4 regions of the Atlantibacter sp. genome follow, and region 2 is predicted to be linked to each of the others. Evidence: predicted binding sites of a transcription regulator. Region 2 holds the regulator's gene; each other region holds the start of a gene.
The links. The regulator CRP, encoded in region 2, controls carbon source genes, mostly activating them, when cyclic AMP is high. The targets are predictions, from matches to a motif close to ATGTGANNNNNNTCACAT.
Positions count from the first base shown of each region.

Region 1: the regulator CRP is predicted to act here: its motif matches at 1,925-1,942, upstream of garD (galactarate dehydratase).
Region 3: the regulator CRP is predicted to act here: its motif matches at 2,088-2,105, upstream of RT120_RS16215 (PTS mannitol transporter subunit IICBA).
Region 4: the regulator CRP is predicted to act here: its motif matches at 2,154-2,171, upstream of msrB (peptide-methionine (R)-S-oxide reductase MsrB).

Region 1 is NZ_DAMBQK010000028.1:4,492-9,193, forward strand. Features, by position in the region: gene garL (2-dehydro-3-deoxyglucarate aldolase) at 1-300, opposite strand, end outside; gene RT120_RS19205 (MFS transporter) at 327-1,655, opposite strand; gene garD (galactarate dehydratase) at 2,053-3,624, shown strand; gene gatA (PTS galactitol transporter subunit IIA) at 4,227-4,697, shown strand.
Region 2 is NZ_DAMBQK010000007.1:12,941-17,642, forward strand. Features, by position in the region: gene RT120_RS08640 (hydrolase) at 1-310, shown strand, start outside; gene RT120_RS08645 (YheU family protein) at 307-525, shown strand; gene RT120_RS08650 (phosphoribulokinase) at 635-1,501, shown strand; gene RT120_RS08655 (OsmC family protein) at 1,528-1,932, opposite strand; gene crp (cAMP-activated global transcriptional regulator CRP) at 2,236-2,868, shown strand; gene RT120_RS08665 (YccS/YhfK family putative transporter) at 2,916-4,702, shown strand, end outside.
Region 3 is NZ_DAMBQK010000019.1:79,899-84,600, reverse strand. Features, by position in the region: gene RT120_RS16230 (glutathione S-transferase) at 1-138, opposite strand, end outside; gene RT120_RS16225 (HlyD family secretion protein) at 237-1,373, opposite strand; gene RT120_RS16220 (DUF3302 domain-containing protein) at 1,376-1,711, opposite strand; gene RT120_RS16215 (PTS mannitol transporter subunit IICBA) at 2,363-4,282, shown strand; gene mtlD (mannitol-1-phosphate 5-dehydrogenase) at 4,388-4,702, shown strand, end outside.
Region 4 is NZ_DAMBQK010000009.1:128,089-132,790, forward strand. Features, by position in the region: gene RT120_RS10795 (hypothetical protein) at 1-1,129, opposite strand, end outside; gene RT120_RS10800 (YeaC family protein) at 1,300-1,578, opposite strand; gene msrB (peptide-methionine (R)-S-oxide reductase MsrB) at 1,620-2,033, opposite strand; gene gapA (glyceraldehyde-3-phosphate dehydrogenase) at 2,380-3,375, shown strand; gene RT120_RS10815 (D-hexose-6-phosphate mutarotase) at 3,451-4,338, shown strand; gene RT120_RS10820 (aldo/keto reductase) at 4,380-4,702, opposite strand, start outside.

The DNA of each region.
Region 1 (4,702 bases), on a different contig from region 2:
TTCCACGAACGGGATCAGGAAGTTGTAGAAACCGATATCCAACAGGCGCTTGATGATGATCGGCTCATTGGTTGGCGCGCGAACAACCGGCGCGCTGTGGCTGCCTTTTAACGCCATCAATTGCGGGATAAAGGTGGTGATATCGTTCGGTGCGTGTTCGCCGTCCAGCACGATCCAGTCAAAACCTGCCAGACCCAGCACCTCGGCGCTGATCGGATTTGCCAGTGCGGACCAGCAGCCGATTTGAGTCTGTTTGGCCGCCAGCGCGGCCTTAAATTTGTTAGGGAAAATAGCGCTCATTCTGTTTACCTTCATGTCATCGATGCTTATTTCTGCAGTTCCATACGCTTGATGTCGCCCACCACGAACAGGTAGCAAACCATCGCCATCAGGGCGGAACAGCCCACGAACAGCAGCGCAGCGTTAAAGGAGTGCAACTCACTCACCAGATAGCCAATCACCAGCGGGGTGACGATAGAGGCGACGTTACCAAACACATTGAATACCCCGCCGCACAGGCCGACAATTTCTTTCGGCGCGGTATCGGAGATAACCGGCCAGCCCAGTGCGCCAAAACCTTTACCGAAGAACGCCAGTGCCATCAGGGCAATGACCAGCACGGTATTATCGGTGTAGTTACAAAGAATAATGGTTGATGCCAGCAGCATGCCCAGCACAATCGGCAACTTTCGGGCCAGCGTCAGTGAATGGCCGCGTTTAATCAAGGAATCGGAGAACACACCGCCCAGTACGCCACCGGCGAACCCGCACAGCGCCGGGATAGACGCCACCATCCCCACTTTCAGAATCGACATGCCCTTTTCCTGCACCAGGTAAATCGGGAACCAGGTGAGGAAGAACCAGGTAATAGTGTTGATAAAATATTGGCCGAAGAACACGCCTAACATCATGCGGTTAGTCAGCATCTGCTTGATGTAATGCAGTTTCGGGCCGCTGTCAGTGGTGGTTTTTTTGTGGTCCATATCAACCACCGCGCCGCCCTTCTTGATGAACGCCAGTTCAGCCGCAGACATTTTCGGGTGGTCGGTTGGGTTATGGATAAATTTGACCCACATGATCGTCAGCACAAAACCCATCGCACCCATGACGGTAAAGACATGCTCCCAACCCCATGCGAAAGTCAGCCAGCCCAGCAGCGGCGAGAAGATCGCCAGGGAAAAATATTGCGCTGAGTTGAAGATAGCCGAGGCGGTGCCGCGCTCTTTGGTAGGGAACCAGGCCGCCACGATACGGGCGTTGGCCGGGAATGACGGCGCTTCGGAGAAGCCGAGCATAAAGCGCATCAGGAACATCGACACGCCCGCCCAGGCCAGCGGCACCATATCCACAAAACCTTGCAGGAAGGTAAACAGTGACCAGAAGAACAAGCTGTAGGTGTAAACTTTCTTCGAACCGTAGCGGTCAAGCAGCCAGCCGCCCGGAATTTGCATCAACAAGTAGGCCCACCCGAAAGCGGAGAAGATGTAACCCATGGAAATCGCGCTGAGCTGGAGCTCCTTCGCCACTTCGGTCCCGGCGATCGACAACGTTGCGCGGTCGGCGTAGTTAATCGCGGTAACAATAAAAATAATCAGCAATATATAATATCGGGTATGCATACCCTTTTTTGTTTCACTGGCGGCGTCAAGCATCATATTATTTACCTCTGGCTCAGGCACTCTATTCGGAATTAAATTGAACCGGCGTGGGCGTAGTATTTATATTTGTTTTGTTATTCAGGGATATTACTTTCACACCATTAGGTTATGAATCAGTATAAACAGCACCCTTCACCCCCGCATCATGCATTTGCACAACAAAATAAAGTTAAACAGGATTTTTGTTTTGCCAAAGCCCAACTTCATGGGCGCTAATCCACAGAATTAATCATTGCCGCCCTTGCCAGCACTGGCTTCACGGCGTCTGGTGATCTGCGTCACATTTTTATTTTTGAACACCTGACATTCTTACTGTCATTACTGCTTGATACCGATAAAAATAATATTCCTTAATTTATTAACCATGCCTTGAGCACGCGGAGAATACTGGACAATGGCTAATATAGAAATTAAACAACAACCGCCCGGCGCTTTTTATATTAAAGTGCACGACACTGATAACGTTGCCATCATTGTTAATGATTACGGCTTAAAAGCGGGCACCCGTTTCGCGGATGGTCTTGAGTTGATTGAACATATTCCTCAGGGCCATAAAGTCGCGCTGAGCGATATTCCCGCGCATGGCGAAATTGTCCGTTACGGTGAGGTCATCGGTTATGCGGTAAAAGATATCCCGCGCGGCAGCTGGATTGAAGAGTCCCTGGTAGAGCTACCGAAAGCGCCGCCGCTGAATACTCTGCCGCTGGCGACCAAAGTGCCAGAGCCGTTACCGGCGCTGGAAGGCTATACCTTCGAAGGCTATCGCAACGCGGACGGTAGCGTCGGCACCAAAAACCTGCTTGGCATCACCACCAGCGTACATTGCGTGGCGGGCGTCGTTGATTACGTGATTAAAATTATCGAGCGCGATCTGCTGCCGCGCTACCCGAACGTGGACGGCGTAGTCGGCCTGAACCACCTGTACGGCTGCGGCGTGGCGATTAACGCCCCGGCGGCGGTGATCCCGATTCGCACTATCCACAACATCGCCCTGAACCCTAACTTTGGCGGCGAAGTCATGGTGATCGGCCTGGGCTGCGAAAAACTTCAGCCGGAGCGCCTGCTTCAGGGCACCGAAGACGTACAGCCCATCGCGGTCGACGATGCCAGCATTGTACGCCTGCAGGACGAACAGCACGTAGGCTTCCGCTCGATGGTGGACGATATTCTGCGCGTCGCCGAGCGCCATCTGGAAAAACTCAACCAGCGTAAGCGCGAAACCTGCCCGGCCTCTGAACTGGTGGTCGGTATGCAGTGCGGCGGCAGCGATGCATTTTCCGGCGTAACGGCTAACCCGGCGGTGGGCTATGCCTCCGATCTGCTGGTGCGCTGCGGCGGCACGGTGATGTTCTCGGAAGTGACTGAAGTCCGTGATGCTATCCATCTGCTGACGCCGCGTACCGTCGACGAACAAGTCGGTAAACGCCTGCTGGAAGAGATGGCCTGGTACGATGATTATCTCGATATGGGCAAAACCGACCGCAGCGCCAACCCGTCTCCGGGCAACAAGAAAGGCGGCCTGGCCAACGTGGTGGAAAAAGCGCTGGGTTCTATCGCGAAATCTGGTCAGAGCGCCATTGTGGAAGTGCTGTCGCCGGGCCAGCGCCCGACCAAACGCGGTTTAATCTACGCGGCGACCCCAGCCAGCGACTTTGTGTGCGGCACCCAGCAGGTGGCCTCCGGGATCACCGTGCAGGTGTTCACCACGGGTCGCGGTACGCCGTACGGCCTGATGGCGGTGCCGGTGATTAAAATGGCGACCCGTACCGAACTGGCGAACCGCTGGTATGACTTAATGGACATCAACGCAGGCACTATCGCTACCGGGGAAGAGACCATTGAGCAGGTGGGCTGGAAGCTGTTCCACTTCATCCTTGATGTGGCGAGTGGTCGCAAGAAAACCTTCTCCGATCAGTGGGGCTTGCATAACCAGTTGGCGGTGTTCAACCCGGCCCCCGTGACCTGATATCGCCTTTCAGTTTCCTTGCCATTATGCCAGCCGCCGTGCTGGCATTTTTTTATTACTGCCTTGCCTCCCCACCGAGTTTCTCAGCATTTTCCTGCACATTCCTGGTACATATTCCGAATGTATCCGATAACTTTCTTTTGTGAATGCAGATCACAATCATCAAAAACGAAAACGATTAAATTCCTTTCAAAAGAAATAAAACGAAAGATTAAGGAAAGGATATGGCAATCACTTCACATCAACCGAAGCTCTTATATGATGCCGCTGGCGTTGCCTGGCACCCCAGCGCTAAAACGCGCGCTTGCTTCCGAATTGAAAAATCACTTTGCGGCGTGCCCCGAAGAAAACGCTGCACGTCATTCCAGACAGCCGGCCAAAACGGTTATGAAACCAGTCGTACACAAGTAATTGAGACTTGCCGTTGTAAGGGAGAGATATCGGGCACGGTTTAAGTCTGGCCAGAAGAAACCCAAACTCACGATGCAGAAATAAATTTAACTGACTGAATAACAGCAATTTTATACAGATTGCTGATGGGCTTTCTTTGCCCTGAATAAATCAAATACACCAACGAATTCGTACTGCCAGAGGAGAAAGTCATGACCCAACTGTTCGTTCGCACCGGTATCCACTTCGCCAACAGCGATGAGGCGCTTGAGCATATCGGCGCGGAAATGCTGGCAAAAGGCGTCGTGAAAGCGAGCTATCCGCAGGCCCTGAAACAGCGCGAAGCGGTGTTTCCGACAGGTATCGCCCTGGAGCAACACGCGGTTGCTATCCCGCACTGCGAAGCCCTGCACGCCATTTCGCCCGCTATCTATCTTATCCGCCCGGATAACCCTGTCTGTTTTCAACGCGCGGATGATGACGGTGAAATTGCCGTCCCGCTGATTATCGCGCTGATCGTTGAAAACCCAGACGCTCAACTCAGACTGCTGCGCCAGCTATTCAACGGGTTGCAAAACCCGCAGCGAATAGCGGCGCTACTGAATACCCCGCAGGCAGAACTGGGCAAAGCATTTTGGGAAACCCTGATTGAACCGCAGCCCGACGCGGCTTCGTCATTATAAAAAAG
Region 2 (4,702 bases):
TGAATTCGACGATTTGATCACCTCAAAAGCCCACGGTTTTGACGACGCCATCGATTATTACCGGCGCTGTAGCGCGATGCCGCTGCTGGCGTCGATTACCCAGCCTACACTTATCATTCATGCGCAGGACGACCCGTTTATGGATAGCCACGTTATCCCAGATATCGCCCAGCTACCGGCCAATATCGAATACCAGTTGACCGAATATGGCGGGCACGTGGGATTCGTAGGCGGTACCGCCCTGCGTCCGAAAATGTGGCTTGAAGCGCGCATTCCCGACTGGCTCACACCTTATCTGGATAAACCATGATTATTCCCTGGCAATCCCTCGACCCGGAAACGCTTGAAAACCTCATTGAAGCTTTTGTCTTGCGGGAAGGCACCGATTATGGTGAACATGAACGCTCGCTCAGCGATAAAGTCTCTCAGGTAAAGCACCAACTGGAACGCGGCGACGCGGTTCTGGTGTGGTCGGAACTGCATGAAACGGTCAACATCATGCCGCGCGATCAGTTTCGGGGGTAAGACCGCTCGCTGAACAATAAAAACCACTGGCGGCAGATCAGACCGCCAGAACTCATTCGCCTTGCACGGGTCTTATTTTCACGTCGCTACCCTAAGGAGTTGTTCCGCTATGTCTGCCCAACATCCGATCATCGCCGTTACCGGCTCCAGCGGGGCCGGGACCACCACCACCAGCCTCGCCTTTCGTAAGATTTTCGCCCAGCTCAACCTGCATGCCGCTGAAGTGGAAGGGGACAGCTTTCATCGCTATACCCGCCCTGAAATGGATATGGCGATCCGCAAAGCGCGCGACGTGGGCAGGCACATCAGCTATTTCGGGCCGGAGGCCAACGACTTTGGCCTGCTGGAACAGACTTTTAATCAGTACGGGCAAACCGGTACCGGGCAATCGCGTAAATATCTGCATACCTATGACGAAGCCGTACCCTGGAACCAGGTACCGGGTACTTTTACCCCCTGGCAACCGTTGCCCGAACCCACGGACGTGCTGTTTTACGAAGGGTTGCATGGCGGCGTGGTGACGCCCCATCATGATGTCGCGCGCCATGTGAATTTGCTGGTGGGCGTGGTGCCGATCGTCAACCTGGAATGGATCCAGAAGCTCATCCGTGACACCAGCGAACGCGGGCACTCCCGTGAAGCGGTGATGGATTCGGTCGTGCGTTCGATGGAAGACTACATCAACTTCATCACGCCGCAGTTCTCGCGTACCCATATTAACTTCCAGCGTGTCCCCACCGTTGATACATCAAACCCGTTTGCCGCGAAGGCAATTCCTTCGCTGGATGAGAGCCTGGTGGTGATTCACTTCAGGAACCTGGAAGGGATCGATTTCCCCTGGCTGCTGGCCATGTTGCAGGGCTCATTCATTTCCCACATCAATACATTAGTGGTGCCAGGCGGGAAAATGGGGTTGGCGATGGAGCTGATCATGCTGCCGCTGGTAAAAAGAATCATGGAAGGGCGAAAAATTTAAGGCGGCAACGCCGCCTTATTAAGCACTTATCCTTCAATCACTTCGTAGGAATGGGTGACGTTCACCGCTTTTTCCAGCATCAAGGCGACTGAACAATATTTCTCTGCCGACAGATCTACCGCACGGGACACCGCCGCGTCTTTTAACGCTTTACCGGTCACGATGAAATGCAGGTTGATGTGGGTAAAGTAGCGCGGCGCTTCTTCACGGCGCTCGGAGGTCAATTTCACCTCGCAGTCGGTGATGTCATGACGTCCTTTCTGAAGGATCGACACCACATCAATGGCGCTGCAACCGCCCGCCGCCATTAATACCATTTCCATCGGGCTGGGCGCTTTGTCACCGGAGTTGCCGTCCATTAAAACCTGGTGTCCTGAGGCGGACTCACCGAGAAAAGTTAACCCTTCTACCCACTTCACTCTTGCCTGCATTTTGGTTACTCCAGTGTTTCAAAATTACTGACAGATTACGCGGCTGTAACAAAACGCGCAACGGATGAGAGCCAGGTCAAGCTGAAACGAGACAATAGGAGACACTCACGTAAAGCTATGCTAAAACAGTCGGATGCTACAGCGATACATTGATGTAATGCATGTGTGCATACGACCACACCTATTACAGGCCACAGGACGTTAAAGGCCCCTTCTCCGGCCAGGAGAAGAGACGATTGCAAAAACCCAGAGGGTTATTATTGTTGCTCTCTGGAGTCAGCTTAAAACAGAGGATAACCGCGCATGGTGCTTGGCAAACCGCAAACAGACCCGACTCTCGAATGGTTCTTGTCTCATTGCCATATTCATAAGTACCCATCGAAGAGCACGCTGATTCACCAGGGTGAAAAGGCGGAAACGTTGTATTACATCGTTAAAGGCTCCGTGGCAGTGCTGATTAAAGATGAAGAGGGCAAGGAAATGATCCTCTCTTATCTGAATCAGGGCGATTTCATCGGCGAACTGGGATTGTTCGAAGAAGGTCAGGAACGCAGTGCCTGGGTTCGCGCCAAAACGGCGTGTGAAGTGGCAGAAATCTCTTATAAAAAATTCCGTCAGCTGATTCAGGTTAACCCTGACATCCTGATGCGTCTGTCTTCGCAGATGGCGCGCCGTCTGCAGGTGACGTCAGAGAAAGTGGGCAACCTCGCCTTCCTTGATGTCACTGGCCGCATCGCACAAACGCTGCTGAATCTGGCCAAACAGCCGGATGCCATGACCCACCCGGATGGTATGCAGATCAAAATTACCCGTCAGGAGATCGGCCAGATCGTCGGCTGCTCCCGCGAAACCGTTGGCCGCATTTTGAAAATGCTTGAAGATCAAAACCTGATCTCCGCCCACGGTAAGACCATTGTGGTTTACGGTACCCGCTAAACCCTGCGAAACGGCGTGGCAACACGCCGTCTCATCCGATCTCACCCATGTGGCGACGCCTGATCTACCACCCCGAAATCAACTACGCACTTCGTCAAACCCTGGTGTTGTGTTTGCCTGTGGCGGTGGGTCTGGTTCTGGGCCATCTGCAACAAGGTCTCCTGTTCTCCCTCGTTCCCGCCTGCTGCAACATCGCTGGCCTGGACACCCCGCACAAGCGCTTCTTTAAACGCCTGGTTATTGGCGGGTCACTGTTCGCGCTCAGCAGCCTGGCGATGCAGTTACTGCTGCTTAACGCCGTGCCGCTGCCACTGGCGCTCTCCGGGCTGGCGCTGATCCTGGGCGTAACGGCGGAAATCAGTCCGCTTCATGCTCGCCTGCTCCCGGCGTCGCTTATTGCAGCGATATTCACACTCAGCCTGGCGGGCTATATGCCGATGTGGGAGCCGCTGCTGCTGTATGCCTTGGGCACGCTGTGGTATGGGCTGTTTAACTGGTTCTGGTTCTGGGTGTGGCGCGAACAGCCGCTGCGCGAAACCCTGAGCCTGCTGTACCGCCAGTTGGCGGAATATTGCGAAGCCAAATACAGCCTGCTGACCCAGCATACCGATCCGCAAAGCGCGTTGCCGCCGCTGCTGGCACGCCAGCAAAAAACCGTCGACTTGATTACCCAGTGTTATCAGCAGCTACATATGCTGTCGACCGGTAAGCATCACGGCTATAAACGCCTGCTGCGCACTTTCCAGATCGCGCTGGATTTGCAGGAGCATATTTCCGTCAGCCTGCATCAGCCCGAAGAGGTGCAGAAACTGGTGCGCGAAAGCCACGCCGAGGCGGTGATCCGCTGGAATGCCCAGACGGTGGCGGCCCGCCTGCGGGAACGCGCCGACGATATCCTGTATCACCGTTACCCGAAGCGCTTTGAAATGGATAAGCAGATTGGCGCGCTGGAAAAAATTGCCCGCCAGCACCCCGATAACCCGGTGGGACAGTTCTGCGAATACCATTTCAGCCGTATCGCCAGAGTGCTGAAATCCCAGCGTCCACTGTATTCGCGCGATCTGATGGAAGATAAGCAGCGCCGCCTGCCCGTGCTGCGCGCGTTGAAAAGCTATCTGTCATTGAAGTCCACCGCCCTGCGCAGTTCCGCCCGTATCGCGGTGATGCTGAGCATTGCCAGCCTGGTGGGTAGCGCCCTGCACCTACCGAAACCCTACTGGATTTTAATGACCGTGATGTTCGTGACCCAGAACGGCTACGGCGCCACGCGGGTGCGTATTCTCCACCGAGCGGGCGGCACCATGGCCGGGCTTATCATCGCCGGGATCACTCTGCACTATCACGTTGCCGATGGCTACACCCTGCTGGCGATGTTGGTCATCACCATCGTGAGCTATCTCATCATCCGCAAAAATTACGGCTGGGCGACTATCGGCTTTACCGTCACGGCGGTGTATAGCCTGCAACTGCTCTCCCTGAGCGGGGAGCAGTATATTCTGCCGAGACTGATTGATACCTTGATTGGCTGCCTGATCGCCTTTGGCGGCATGGTGTGGTTGTGGCCCCAGTGGCAAAGCGGCCTGCTGCGTAAAAACGCTCACGATGCGCTGGAGGCAGACCAGAAAGCGATACGCTTGATCCTCAGTGACGACCCGCAACCTACGCCGCTGGCCTGGCAGCGCATGCTGGTCAACCAGGCGCATAACGCGTTGTACAATTCGCTGAACCAGGCGATGCAGGAACCGGGATTCAATACCCGCTATCTGGAAGAGATGAAGCTGTGGGTGACCCACAGCCAGTTTATCGTCGAGCATATTAATGCGATGACCACTAT
Region 3 (4,702 bases), on a different contig from region 2:
CAGCGGGTTGTACTGGGCGATTTTATTCTGCGCTTCATAAGGAGTGTCGTTGACGAATTCAAACGTAATCCCTTTCTCAAGCATGATAATTGAAATTTTGCGTACAAACGGGCTGGTATAGCTACCGACAAGCTTCATGACTGACTCCCTGGATAAACGCCAATAAAGCGCTAAGTATGGCGCAGTTCAGGCGAAATGGCAGGACGGCAATGCAACTTGCCGTCCCGTTTCTCTGATTAGTGATCGAGATAGAGATAGTGCATCCAGCTGGTCATGCGCAGCAGCACTTTACGCATCACGGAGACGTGGGTGAAATGCTGCGAATAGACGGCAACCTGGGCGTAAATACCGTCCGGTAGCGCATCTATATCTTCACTGGGATCGAGAATAATCGTTGCAATCACCCCGTCGCCGCCGGGGGTAATATTGAGCGTTTGCAGCGTGCCCTGCGACTGATACGCGCCGGTAGGCACAATCGGGCTGATGCCCGCCAGTTTGCCGTGGAATACCTGGCCTGGCAGCGCGTTAAATACCACCTCCGCGTCATCGCCGGGTTGCAAACGCAGCAGCGAGTTCTGGCGGAACGCGGCGATCACCTGGCGTTTTTGCTCGGGAATAAACACCATCACCGGGCGCAGCGGCAGGGCCGCCGCATAGGTGCCCGGGCGCACCAGCACCTGGGTGACGTAGCCATTTTCCGGGGCGCGCACCACGGTTTGCGACAGGTTGTAAGTCGCCTCCGCCACCTGGGCGCGCAGACTGGCTACCTCTGACTGATCGCCAAACAGCCGGCTGTTGATTTGGCTTTTGATCTGCTGCTGATCGGCCAGCGATGCTTTCAACACCGCTTCCTGAGCCAGATATTGCTGGCGGGCAGTATCAATATCCCGCTCGGAAAACGGGTTGACCTTCGCCTGGCTGCCCCTCAAATAGCGTTGATAATCTTTGAAAAACCTATCGCGTTCGGCAGTGGCTTGCTCGGTAATCGCCATGGCTTCCTGCAATTGCGATTCCAGTACTTTGGTGGCGTTTTCCGCCGTGACTAAATCGGCCTGCAATTTTTTCAGCCGCGCGGCATAGCGCGTCGGGTCAAGCTTAAACAGCATCTCGCCCTTATTAATCAGTTGGTTTTGTTTTTGCGTCACTTCGATCACCACGCCTGTAACCTGCGGAACAACCGGTATAGAGATCACCGCCTTTTGCGCAGTAAAGGTATAAGGGTGGTTGTAATTCATTAATAAAATTAACGCGCCGACCAGAAATACGCCGCCCAACGCCGCCGTGGGAATGGTCCATTTATTTACCGGTATTTTGAAAATTTTAAATATCAGCCACGCCAGCGCCACATAGGTGAGAATAATTAGCAGGTCCATGATTATTCACCTGTTTCATCGATTTTTTGAGGGTTCTTCTGACGCGCCAGTTCATTTTCCAGCGCGATAATCCGCTGATTTAGCGCATCAATTCGTTGGGAATCCTGCATACCCCAGCCACGTTCAGGGCGGTATAGCGTGGCCCAAATCCATAAGAACGGCCAAATAACATGAAGCGTAAACAGACTGACCCAGCCTGCCACATGAATAGCATCTGCATGAGGATGATTACGCTTTTTGGCTATTTCATAGGGAATATCATGAATAATGATCACCCCATAAAAGATCACCAGAAAGACCACGATTAACACACCGAGAGCGAAATAATTAAGAAACATGCCGGCCTCCCACGAGAAACCCACCTGATACCGGCAACGCAGCATCAGGGGCAAAGCGTCTGCTGTCCGTGATTTCGAATGCGCCAACCAGCGTTTGGTGAGGAGTGAGGCGCTAACGCTGTTATGTGGCTGTCATGGTTTACTGTTATTAAGTGACCCATTGCAGGCCCGTATCGCTTGATAATTCAATAATAGAATAATTTAGCCATGGTTGCTTTGCATCGTACTGAAGGAGGATGCCCCGTGTCGGATGTCGCAAAGTTACAGCCTGGCACCACGTCATAGTCAGGTTTGCTGTTGATCACATTCGGTTAAATCTGAGTCAAAATTTATTGTGATCGCCATCACAAACGAATAACAAACCAACCGCGAACAAATGTGATTTTTGTCACATTTGACTCCGTAAAACCGCGCTTTCTTTACCTTTGTTCTTTTTTTACACATGGTATTTGTGATCTTGATCACCTCATATACCTGGCCTACCCCCATGAAAAGGAGATATAAATCACATTATTTCCCGTCGACTGGACAGTTGAACGATTCAGTGCCAGATTTCGCATCACCAGGACATTGAGCCGGCTACCTCTGCCGCCACGTTCACAATAAACCTCGGGCCGCAAGCCTGCGCGTAAACATAAGAAGGGGTGTTTTATGTCATCCGATATCAAGATCAGAGTGCAAAGCTTTGGTCGTTTTCTAAGTAACATGGTAATGCCAAACATCGGCGCATTTATCGCCTGGGGTATTATCACGGCGCTGTTTATTCCCACCGGATGGTTGCCGAACGAAACGTTGGCGAAACTGGTAGGTCCGATGATCACCTACCTGCTGCCGCTGTTGATTGGTTATACCGGTGGCCGTTTGATCGGCGGTGACCGTGGCGGCGTGGTTGGTGCCATCACCACCATGGGCGTGATCGTGGGCGCGGATATGCCGATGTTCCTCGGCGCAATGATTGCTGGCCCTCTGGGCGGCTGGGCGATTAAACATTTCGATAACTGGGTAGACGGTAAGATCAAATCCGGTTTTGAAATGCTGGTAAACAACTTCTCCGCTGGCATCATCGGTATGATCCTGGCGATTCTGGCATTCCTCGGCATTGGCCCGCTGGTTGAAGCGCTGTCTAAAGTACTGGCAGCAGGCGTTAACTTCATGGTTGTCCATGATATGTTGCCGCTGGCGTCCATCTTCGTTGAACCGGCCAAAATTCTGTTTCTGAACAACGCGATTAACCACGGTATCTTCTCGCCGCTGGGTATTCAGCAGTCTCATGAACTCGGCAAGTCTATTTTCTTCCTGATTGAAGCTAACCCAGGCCCGGGTATGGGTATCCTGCTGGCGTACATGTTCTTTGGTCGTGGCAGCGCCAAGCAGTCTGCGGGCGGTGCGGCAATCATCCACTTCCTGGGGGGTATCCACGAAATTTACTTCCCGTATGTGCTGATGAACCCGCGTCTGCTGATCGCCGTTATCCTCGGCGGTATGACTGGCGTGTTCTGCCTGAGCGTTCTGGGTGGTGGTCTGGTTTCTCCGGCTTCTCCGGGTTCTATCCTGGCGGTGCTGGCCATGACGCCGAAAGGTGCCTATTTCGCTAACCTGGTGTCTATCTTCGCTGCGATGGGTGTCTCCTTCGTCATTGCCGCTATCCTGCTGAAAACCAGCAAAGTGAAAGAAGAAGACGATATCGAAGCCGCAACCCGCCGCATGCAGGATATGAAAGCGCAGTCCAAAGGCGCAGCGACTCCGCTGTCTGCGGGCGAAGTGACCAATGACCTGAGTCACGTGCGTAAAATTATCGTGGCCTGTGATGCCGGTATGGGCTCCAGCGCTATGGGTGCAGGCGTACTGCGTAAGAAAGTCCAGGACGCGGGTTTGACCAACATCTCCGTGACCAACAGCGCGATCAACAGCCTGCCGTCTGATGTGGATGTGGTCATTACCCACCGCGATCTGACCGAGCGTGCTATGCGCCAGGCGCCGCAGGCCCAGCACATTTCGCTGACCAACTTCCTGGACAGCGGCCTGTACACCAGCCTGACCGAACGTCTGATTGCCGCGCAGCGTCACACTGACAACGAAACCAAAGTCCGCACCAGTCTGCAGGACAGCTTCGATGCCAACGACACCCACCTGTTTAAGCTGGGCGCGGAAAACATCTTCCTGGGCCGCACCGCGAGCAGCAAAGAAGAAGCCATTATTTTTGCTGGCGAGCAACTGGTAAAAGGCGGCTACGTGCAGCCGGAATACGTGGATGCGATGCTGGAGCGTGAAAAACTGACCCCGACCTATCTGGGTGAGTCCATCGCGGTTCCGCACGGCACTGTAGAAGCGAAAGACCGCGTACTGAAAACCGGGGTTGTCTTCTGCCAGTACCCGCAAGGCGTGCGTTTCGGCGAAGAAGCGGACGATATTGCCCGTCTGGTTATCGGTATTGCGGCCCGCAACAACGAGCACATCCAGGTCATCACCAGCCTGACTAACGCGCTGGATGATGAAACCGTGATTGAGCGTCTGGCGAATACCACCAGCGTTCAGGAAGTTCTTGACCTGTTAAGCGGCAAGAAAGCGTAATTCCTTTCCCTCTCCCTTCACGGGAGAGGGTTTGGGTGAGGGGCACGACGTTCGGCTCCTCACCCCAACCCTCTCGGGTGATTCATATTTAGGAAGGTTCAGACAATGAAAGCATTACATTTTGGCGCAGGTAATATTGGACGTGGCTTCATCGGCAAACTGCTCGCGGACGCGGGTATCAGCCTCACTTTCGCCGATGTAAACCAGACCGTGCTGGATGCGTTGAACGCGCGTCACAGCTACCAGGTACACGTGGTCGGCGAAAATGAGCAAGTCGATACAGTATCCGGCGTGAACGCGGTCAGCAGCATTGGCGACGACGTGGTCACCTTGATTTCTGAAGTCGATTTAGTCACCACGGCGGTCGGCCCGATAGTGTTAGAGCGTATCGCGCCTGCCATCGCGAAAGGCCTGATTATG
Region 4 (4,702 bases), on a different contig from region 2:
CGGTGTGTGTATGAGCACTGTCCGGTTCTGATGATAATGCTTCATCGAAAATATGCTCATAACGTTCAACTTTTGCGTATTGATATTGCCCGACCCAATAGGGTTTGTCGCTGTTATTGCGCATCAGTTTTTCAACCGTCTTGCTCCATGTGCTCAGATAGTCATGACTAATCGCATAAGGGAGTAATGTTTCTATCTCAGGGAATGGCTCTTTCGGCGAGTTGGGTTTATAGCAATGCAGATGATAAAACTGTCTGGCAAAGTACGCCTTAATGCCCGGTAAAATTCTCTTTCCTTCATCAGTATGGGTTACCTGATATGTCTGAAAATAACTGCCCATCAGCGTACAGATAAATGAAATATAGACGCTGCCTGGCGGCAGAATAAAATCAGCGTTATTGATAAAATAGATGGCAAAGGCAGTGAATGGACCTGATATCAGCAGCGGAATGATAACCATATTAAGCGTGAATTTTTCATGGTGCGGATTGCGGTCGTTAAGCGTAGAAATAATGATAAGTATGAACGGGATAACGAAAATATAAAGGAAGAACACGACAAAACCCAACCCTTGTTCTGTACTTATCCCCAGCCAACATGCCATCGCCAGTGTGCACAGGTATCCCAATATAAGGGATATGGAGCCGGGAATCACAAACCGGGACGCTGCATTTTTATACATTGTTGAAACATGCCTGTGCAGATCCACTAATGGCTGAAATTCATGCCCGCTAATTTCAATTTCACGCGAACCTGGAAAGAGGTGGTTTTGCATCGCCAAAACAAAATTACGCTTCATTGCAGGCAATGATTCCGGCGTTCCCCCCCACTTGATATGCAGCGCAATGTTCTTTTCTTCAAGAACCGATTTATTGGTTATGAATAGAGAAATGCAGTCGGCAAAAAAATGTTTATGGGAATAATAGCCCCCATTTAAAATGTACGCCAGAAATCCCTCTGGATAGTGTTCAGGAATAAATTCACTTTTAGTCACCTGGCCATTTCGTCTGTCGCGCCGACGACGGTAGGGAAACCATACAAAACAGTACATCAGCATTCCCAACCACAATAAATTAATCCATGTTACAGAGAGTGCCGGGATTAACAGGTACTTCCATGTTTCAGACATAAACGCTCCTCCTGCGGGGTAGAGTATCTACTCATGAAGGAAAAGCGATTACGGAAGAAAAAAATAAGAATTAACTAACGCTAACAGGGCACGCGACCCACTAAAGCTTTAGATGCCGGGACGCAACCGCGTCGCCTTGCTATCAAAACCGATTAATAGCAAGGCGCTTATCACTGAGGCTTAAGCTTCGCAATCGTCGGCGGAACAATCCCGAATTCTTCTTTGAACTGCTGCTTGCTCTTCATCACAATCTGGCCGTCTGTGCCAATCGACATATGGTCCGGGTTGTGGTTGTGGCGCGTCTGCCACAGCATCACTAACTGCATGCTGTTGGCTTTTTGCTCGTCGGTTAACGCGACGCCGTCGGGCCATTTGCCCAGTTCCACGGCGGTGACCAGACGTTGATACACTTCCGGCGTCATGCTGTTAATCAGGTCATCAATGTTCATTTTCGCACTGCTCCACTGGAATAGTTTGCTGAATCGATTTTTCAGCCTTTGGTTTGCGCGCCGTTTTCCTCATCGGTAAAGCTCAGCGAGGCGGAATTCACGCAGAAGCGCTCGCCGGTGGGCTTTGGCCCGTCCGGGAAAACGTGCCCCAGATGGGCGTCGCAGTTGCCGCAGCGGATTTCGGTGCGTTGCATACCGTGTGAGTAATCATTCAAATAGCGGATCGCGTTTTCGCTCACCGGTTCGAAAAAGCTCGGCCAGCCGCAGCCCGAATCATACTTGGTTTGCGAGTGAAACAGCGCCGCATCGCACACCAGACAATGGTAAACGCCCTCGCGCTTATTATGCAGCAAACGCCCGGTAAATGGCGCTTCGGTGCCATGTTGCTGAGTAACGTAAAACTGCACGTCAGTCAGCGTTTTCTTCAAATCTTCCGGGGACATGTTGTTAGCCATAGGTTCACTTCTCGGCAGGGTTAAACAGATCACATTATCTGCCAGATTCTAACAAAACATTAACAGTACGGTGCTAACTTTTGATCTAAACTTAGTGCCAGGTAAACGGCAGCGGGTTGTTTGTGACTCACATCACAATTTTGATCTCGCTGTTCTTTAAAATGTCCCGCGGCGTCCCCATGTGGGATGGCAGCACAAAAGGAAATGTTTGACGTGTTATTCGCGCAAAGGTTGTTCAGCAGATTGATTTGTCGCAATGATTGACACGATTCCGCTTGACGCTGCGTAAGGTTTTTGTAATTTTACAACCAACCTTTTATTCACTAACAAATAGCTGGTGGAATATATGACTATCAAAGTAGGTATCAACGGTTTTGGCCGTATCGGTCGCATTGTTTTCCGTGCTGCTCAAACGCGTTCTGACATCGAAATCGTTGCAATCAACGATCTGTTAGATGCTGAGTACATGGCTTACATGCTGAAATATGACTCCACTCACGGTCGTTTCGACGGCACCGTTGAAGTGAAAGACGGTCACCTGGTCGTTAACGGCAAGAAAATCCGTGTTACCGCTGAAAAAGATCCGGCTAACCTGAAATGGAACGAAGTCGGTGTTGACGTTGTTGCTGAAGCAACCGGTATCTTCCTGACCGACGAAACCGCACGTAAACACATCACCGCTGGCGCGAAAAAAGTTGTGCTGACTGGCCCGTCCAAAGACGACACGCCGATGTTCGTTAAAGGCGCTAACTTTGAAAAATATGCTGGCCAGGACATCGTTTCCAACGCGTCCTGCACCACCAACTGCCTGGCTCCGCTGGCTAAAGTTATCAACGACAACTTCGGCATCATCGAAGGCCTGATGACTACCGTTCACGCGACCACCGCGACTCAGAAAACCGTTGACGGCCCGTCTCACAAAGACTGGCGCGGCGGCCGTGGCGCAGCTCAGAACATCATCCCGTCCTCTACCGGTGCGGCTAAAGCTGTGGGTAAAGTTCTGCCGGAACTGAACGGCAAACTGACGGGTATGGCGTTCCGCGTTCCGACCCCGAACGTATCCGTAGTTGACCTGACCGTTCGTCTGGAAAAAGCCGCTTCTTACGAAGACATCAAGAAAGCCATCAAAGCCGCTTCTGAAGGCGAAATGAAAGGCGTTCTGGGCTACACCGAAGACGACGTTGTTTCTACCGATTTCAATGGCGAAATCTGCACTTCTGTGTTCGATGCCAAAGCCGGTATCGCACTGAACGACAACTTTGTGAAACTGGTTTCCTGGTACGACAACGAAACTGGCTACTCCAACAAAGTACTGGACCTGATCGCTCACATCTCCAAATAAGTTGAGATGAACGATTGATCCTGAGAGGGCGACGATGGTCGCCCTTTTTTTTGGTCTGAACAGAGGATGATGGACATGATAAATCGTATTTTCGCGCTGCCGGTTGTAGAGCAAATCACGCCAGCGATTTCGCTGCGCAAGATGGACGAGCTGGATGTTGTGGTGATTGAGCATCCGAAGGCCCGCGCATCGTTGACGTTACAGGGCGCGCATCTGCTCTCATGGAAACCGGCTGGCGAAGAAGAAGTGCTGTGGCTGAGCGACAATACGCCGTTCAGCAAAGGCGTGGCGATCCGCGGCGGTGTGCCGATTTGCTGGCCGTGGTTTGGCCCGGCAGCGCAAAAAGATCTGCCGGCTCACGGGTTCGCCCGTAACCTGCCCTGGACGCTACAGGCCCATAACGAAGATGAAAACGGCGTAGTGGTTACCTTTGAATTGCAGAGCAGCGAAGTCTCGAAGCAGTACTGGCCGCACGACTTCACTCTGTATGCGCGCTTTAAGCTGGGCGCAACCTGCGAGATGGAGTTGGAAGCGCACGGCGAGTTTGAAACCTGGTCCGCGCTGCATACCTACTTCAACGTGGGCGATATCAGCGCGGTGAAGGTGAGCGGCCTCGGCGATCGCTTTATTGATAAAGTGAACGACGCTAAAGAAGACGCGTTAGCCGACGGCGTGCAAACTTTCCCGGATCGCACCGACCGCGTGTACCTGAACCCGGAAGCGTGCAGCGTGATCCACGACGGCGCGCTGAAACGCACTATCGACGTTGTCCATCATCACCACTGCAACGTGGTGGGCTGGAACCCAGGCCCGGCACTGTCTAAAGCGATGGCGGATATGCCGGACGACGGTTACAAAACCTTTGTCTGCGTTGAAACCGCCTGCGCCACCGTAGCCCAGAAAGCCAGCGAAGAGAAACCGTCTCGCCTGGCGCAATCTCTGCGCGTCGCCAAAAAAGCCTAAGCTAAACGCCCTCCCCTTGCCCGGCGGTAAGGGGAGCGGTGTTACACCACATCCAGCGGCATTTTTCTGCCCGGCGGCGGAAATGCGGTATCCAGTTGTTCAATATCCTGCGCGGTTAATTTCACATCCAGCGCGGCGGCGTTTTCTTCTACATGTTTAATCGTCGAAGCTTTCGGAATGGCCAGCACGCCTGGACGACGGATAACCCACGCCAGCAGCACCTGGGCCGCCGTCACGCCTTTCTCCTGCGCGAGGGTATTCACGACGGCGTTATTCATCAGGTCGTCACGCAACCGCCCGGCCTGAGCCAGCGGGCAATAGGCCATGACCGGCATATGGCGCTCGGCGCACCACGGCAGCAAAT